2 regions of the Acetobacterium wieringae genome follow, and region 2 is predicted to be linked to the other one. Evidence: riboswitches for the same ligand, from Rfam matches in the RefSeq annotation. Region 2 holds a riboswitch; the other holds the start of a gene.
What was found. A riboswitch is a leader RNA that binds a small molecule or an ion and turns the genes downstream of it on or off. The one in region 2 is predicted to bind cyclic di-GMP.
Positions count from the first base shown of each region.

Region 1 (3,117 bases), 280 kb from region 2:
AATATACTTTCCAACAACCACAATATTTACAATTTTTTCCTTCATGCTCGATAAATCCCTGAACATCTTCAAACGGATAACTTAAAAACAAGCCAATCTCGTGGGGAAATTCGCTGGAATCTTGAATCCGCTTGGATAAAAATTCCAGACAAGATTTCAAATCCTCGGTACGATAACCAATGTCCTGAAGAAAGCTGTCCACCCGCGGACATGAAAAGTCTTTGAGCAGTCGACTTTGACGATAAACATAGATTAAAACCCGACTGGCATTTATCCTCAGTACCTCCAGATAAACCCCACGAGCATTCAACGTATTATTACACTGCTCCAGCTGCTCTGCGAGTTGGCAATAGCTGGTAAATGGATAACTGAATAAATTACCAGTTTTCATTCCGGCTAATGTAGGCGAACAGTGGCGTATCAATTCTCTCTCGAACTTGTTCATGACGACATCTTCCGGGTATGCGATTTTAAAACACAGCCATCGCAATTCTTACATTGAGCACAATGCTCCTCCAGAATGTTTCGTAATGCAGCCAAACTGCTGCTATGTGACCGTGCCAGGGGCAAATTTAGTCTTTTTGCCTCATCGGTCGCACAGTTTACCATTTTATGCGAAACCGTCCCAGTAAATAATACAATCAAATCTGGGACGCCGATTTTTTTTTTCATTGCACCCTGCATTTGGGTGAAAACCTTAGCCCGACAATCATATTCTTTGCATAAATCTTTATATTGATAAATCATGCGATCATTTCCGCCAATAATAACAATGCTCATTTGGTGCCCTCCATCCCCATGTGTTAGTTATAACTAACTGATTATAACTTATCACAATTCGGAGCAGCTGTCAATTATTTTTAAACATTTATTAAGGAATTATTATTGGTTTTTATGGCTGACTACAAAGCTCATATTTAAATATTATACCGCATAAATCAACATACAGTATTTTAAGCATTGACTTTATATTGATTAACAGTTTTCGCGAAATAACATTGATCATCAAAAAAACGGCTGCAACATTAGATTATTATAATACAATTGATGATTGATAATAATATCACAAAATTGCACAACAATATTAATCAAAAGTCGAGTGATGCACAAGAAACATCGGCGCATATAATGAATATCTTATATTTAATGTCAGTAGTAATCTATAGTATTTTGAGCAAAATATTACTGCTGCAAATATAATAAAAAAAATAATTCGCAAAATATTCACTTGACAATTGATAATATATGCCTTATCATGATGCCAATAGAATATTTAGCAAACTTATCGAAAGGTAAGGACGCAAAGCTTTAGGGTCTAAGTAATTATTTATATGACAGCCAGTTGCACAACCACATTTTTTAATGATGATTATAATGCAACGTGTCAATGCGTTGTTTTTTTATTCTATACGATTCAGTTGTTGGTCAATTTAATATTTGGCAAACTTATCGAAAGGTAAGGACGCAAAGCTATAGGGTCTAAATAAGTATTTATATGACAGCCAGTTGCAGATTATAGGTGTATTTAATTCGCCTTAATTGCAACGAGTAAATCGTTGCTTTTTTATTGCAAAAAACGAATGGAGGATACTGATGGATCAATTACTGATAACTGCAGAAGTTTTTATAATTGGAGCAGTGACGGGAGTATTAATGAAAAAAACGACTGATTATTTAGTCAGACAGCGAGTCAAGACCTTGACCAACCATCAGTTATCCGGTAGTGTTACAGATACAATATTTTGGGCGATGCTTAACGCAACCATCTGGTTAGTCTTTGTAAAACTCAACGGACTTGAACCAAAAACATTGGAATGTATGTTGCTCTTTTCAATCTGTGTCATTCTTTCTGCTGTAGACATCAGCATTAAAAAAATCCCCAATGAGCTGGTATTAATGACGATATTCGTGGGCGGTGCCTTCATCATTACCGGGCAACCGATTGCCAGTATTGGAATGAATATCTTTGGTTTAGTAATTGGTTTTATTATATTCTTTTTACCAGCAATAATTGGAAAGGGCGCTGGTTGGGGAGACGTAAAATATGCCTGCTGCGGTTGGTTTTTGTTTGGGTGTTTATGGAATAATTTCTGCGATTATGATAATGACTTTTTTTCTGATGATCTATACAGCATACCTGATCATTAGACGAAAAGGTAATTTGAAATCAAAGGTCGCCCTGGGACCATTTATGGCTTCCAGTTTTGTATCCGTATTAATTTTAAATCTTATCAACACAAATCATCTGATAGATTTTGGAATGTTGTTTTAAAGCAAGTTTACTTGGTAACGATTACGAAAAATTTTTAAAAGGGAGAAGAAAAAATGAAAAAAGGATTATCACGCATGATCAGAGAAGAAGATGGACAGGGCATGGTTGAATATGGCTTAATTATCGCAGGGATTGCATTGGCTGCCATTGCCGCCATTTGGCTGCTGGGGCCGCAAATCGGGCAAATGTTTACAGATATCGGCACTCAGTTAGCAGCATAATGATTCTAATTAGTTTGACTAACAAATATAAAATATTGAAGGAGAAACTGAAATGAGAAATCAATTGATGCACATGATCAGAGAAGAAGACGGACAGGGTATGGTTGAGTATGGCTTGATTATTGCCGGGATTGCATTGGCTGCCATTGCCGCCATTTGGCTGCTGGGGCCGCAAATCAGTCAATTCTTTACGGATATCGGCACGCAGATGGCTGCATAATGAAGTAGACTGTTCAAGAAATTAAGCACGATTTAAAAAAATTTAAAGGAGAAGAAAGAAATGAAAAACGGATTGTCACGCATGATCAGAGAAGAAGATGGACAGGGTATGGTTGAGTACGGTTTGATTATTGCCGGGATTGCATTGGCTGCCATTGCTGCCATCTGGTTACTGGGTCCACAAATTGGTCAGTTCTTTACCGATATCGGTACTCAATTAGCGGCTTAAACGATAATAGATCAATAGAAATTTATCGAAGATACTAAATAAAAGGAGAAAATAAAATGAAAAACGGATTATCACACATGATTAGAGAAGAAGATGGACAGGGTATGGTTGAGTATGGTTTGATTATTGCCGGGATTGCATTGGCTGCCATTGCTGCCATCTGGTTACTGGGCCCT
Region 1 covers NZ_CP097897.1:1,827,593-1,830,709, reverse strand. The annotation lists gene CHL1_RS08960 (DUF3793 family protein) at 1-445, opposite strand, end outside; gene CHL1_RS08955 (DUF2325 domain-containing protein) at 442-780, opposite strand; cyclic di-GMP riboswitch class I at 1,266-1,350, shown strand; cyclic di-GMP riboswitch class I at 1,430-1,514, shown strand; gene CHL1_RS08950 (prepilin peptidase) at 1,594-2,148, shown strand; gene CHL1_RS08945 (Flp family type IVb pilin) at 2,326-2,493, shown strand; gene CHL1_RS08940 (Flp family type IVb pilin) at 2,546-2,713, shown strand; gene CHL1_RS08935 (Flp family type IVb pilin) at 2,774-2,941, shown strand; gene CHL1_RS08930 (Flp family type IVb pilin) at 2,998-3,117, shown strand, end outside.
Region 1: it holds a riboswitch for cyclic di-GMP, as region 2 does, so the genes downstream of both, CHL1_RS08950 (prepilin peptidase) here and CHL1_RS10230 (glycosyl hydrolase family 28-related protein) in region 2, are expected to answer to the same signal.

Region 2 (3,117 bases):
TAAAATTATTGGTAGCCACGGAAAAATCAGAGCTGGAATTCAGTCGCTGGAATCCGCTGTAAGAATTATTGGACACTTGAACTTGGGTTCCTTCGGGATTATAAATCAGATAAGAGTAGGATGCGCCGCTATTGGTAAAGGTATTGTTTCGCAGCACGGCCTGTGATCCCACACCTCTGAATCCGATACCGTATTTGTCGATACTGCTGTACTGGAAGCTGGAGTTTTCAACCACGACATTGGTTGTCTTGGAAGTGCTGCTGGCACTGATTAACGGAATTTTATTGACATTTGTAACGTTCATTCCAGAAATCGTGGTGTCCTTCACTTCTCCGATAAACCAGTACAATGCACCGGCCATCCCGGTTGAGTCAACGGTAACATTGCTAATACTTGCCTGATAGCTGTTGCCGATGCTGAATGCGCCAATATCGGTGGTTGTTGGCTTGGCACCACTGATGTTGACATCGCTGATGGTTAAGCTGTTGGCATCAGCAATTTTGAATCCCAGACCGCTGCCAGTGATGGTTAAGCCTTTAACTGTGACGTTATTGGCACCAGTATTGATGTGCATCCCGACAACGCTGTTCTTGACACGACAATTTTCAAAGACGATGTGATCCGGTGGGGTTGGGAATTTTTCATTACCAGCTACAGCAATACCGCCACCAGGGGCATTATTGAACTCGACGTTTCGAAACAGGAAATTGCTGTTATCGCCGCGAATATAAGCTGCATGAAGCCATTTTGTTCCGCCATCATTGGCGTTAAGAATACTGTCGGTCATGGTTAAGTTGTTAGTTCCGGAAATCTGAATGGGCATCCCGGTTTTATCAATTTTAAGATTGCTGACGGTGACTCCCTGGTTGCGGCTGCTTCCGGATTGTCCCATTTTCAGACCCACATACATACTGTCCATCGAAACATCTTTGATCGTCAGATTGCTGATGCCCTGGAAAAACATTCCCTGAACGTTACTGATCATGCTGTTGGCATAATAGTCGGCTCCAGCGATGGTGTTCTGGGATTGTAGTGTCAACCCTTCAAGGGTAACATTTGAAATGTATGAAGCCGGATTTGACCACAAAATATTTGCTACGGCTGACGGCTGTGGCGCCATGTACAAGGTAGCCCCATAACCGCTGATTCTGGTATTGTTCTTTACCTCTAATTGACTGGTAACCACATAGGTTCCTGCCGGAATTGTCAAGGTAACGTTTTTACTGCTGGCATCATTAATGGCATTTTGAATCGCTGCCGTATCATTGGTAACGCCATCCCCTTTTGCGCCAAAATCTTTGACACTGACTCCCTGATTCACTGGTGTTGTTGGTGGCGGTGGTGTCGTAACGACACTGGCAGGTTCGCTTGTTGCTACCGCTGGCAGCTTTTCAATAGTGATTTCGATCGCTTCTAAACGCAGGCTTTTTCCTTCCGAGCCAGCGAGGGCACCATCCGAAACCCATCCCTGAGCCCAGCCTTCATTTTGAATATGGGTCCGGTACTTAACTGTATATTCAGCTGCACTCGCACCAGTTAACCTGATCTGGATTCCTTCTAGACGCAAGCCTTCGCCTTCTGATCCTGAAAATCCGCCATTTGCCGCCCATTTCTGTTCCCAGCCCTTATTTTGAACATGTGTACGATACTCAATTCCTAATCCTGCTGGAACAGCTCCTGTCAGTTTGATCTCAATACCTTCTAAACGATAGCTTTTTCCTTCTGAACCGGAAAGTTGGCCATTACTCATCCACCCCTGGGCCCATCCTTCGTTTTGGATATGGGTCCGATAGGTGACTCCAATTGCATTAACGGCTTCTGTTTCTAATTCTTCTGCAAATACATTGGACGAAAAAAACGTCCCTATTATCAAAAATGACATCACTAAGGTTGCGATAAATCTCGTTGTCTTGCTTTCCTCTTTTAAGTTCATTGCTTACTGCTCCTTTCGGCAACCGGCTACCTTTCTTTTTGTTAAGGCCCTTGGCTTTGCGTCCCAACCTTTCAGTTGGTTTGCCTTTATCGTGGACATGATTATATATAAATTGTTACATTCTTCGATAAAATAAAGCCTTGTTCAAAAGAGCAAGGCTTTAGGAGAAATTGCTTTATTGAATTATTCTCAGATTATTCACGATATAATAACTTAGCACACTGGTTCTCTTAATCAACCTTTGCTGTCAGCAGATTAAAATTATTGGTAGCCACGGAAAAATCAGAGCTGGAATTCAGTCGCTGGAATCCGCTGTAAGAATTATCAGATACTTGAATCTGGGTTCCTTCGGGATTATAAATCAGGTAAGAGTAGGATGCGCCGCTATTGGTAAAGGTATTGTTTCGCAGCACGGCCTGTGATCCCACACCTCTGAATCCGATACCGTATTTGTCGATACTGCTGTACTGGAAGCTGGAGTTTTCAACCACGACATTGGTTGTCTTGGAAGTGCTGCTGGCACTGATTAACGGAATTTTATTGACATTTGTAACGTTCATTCCAGAGATCGTGGTATCCTTCACTTCTCCGATAAACCAGTACAGTGCACCGGCCATCCCGGTTGAGTCAACGGTAACATTGCTAATACTTGCCTGATAGCTGTTGCCGATGCTGAATGCGCCAATATCGGTGGTTGTTGGCTTGGCACCACTGATGTTGACATCGCTGATGGTTAAGCTGTTGGCATCAGCAATTTTGAATCCCAGACCGCTGCCAGTGATGGTTAAGCCTTTAACTGTGACGTTATTGGCACCAGTATTGATGTGCATCCCGACAACGCTGTTCTTGACACGACAATTTTCAAAGACGATGTGATCCGGTGGGGTTGGGAATTTTTCATTACCAGCTACAGCAATACCGCCACCAGGGGCATTATTGAACTCGACGTTTCGAAACAGGAAATTGCTGTTATCGCCGCGAATATAAGCTGCATGAAGCCATTTTGTTCCGCCATCATTGGCGTTAAGAATACTGTCGGTCATGGTTAAGTTGTTAGTTCCGGAAATCTGAATGGGCATCCCGGTTTTATCAATTTTAAGATTGCTGACGGTGACTCCCTGGTTGCGGCTGCTTCCGGATTGTCCCATTTTCAGGCCCACATACATACTGTCCATCGAAACATC
Region 2 covers NZ_CP097897.1:2,106,292-2,109,408, forward strand. The annotation lists gene CHL1_RS10230 (glycosyl hydrolase family 28-related protein) at 1-1,933, opposite strand, end outside; cyclic di-GMP riboswitch class I at 1,948-2,028, opposite strand; gene CHL1_RS10235 (glycoside hydrolase family 55 protein) at 2,164-3,117, opposite strand, start outside.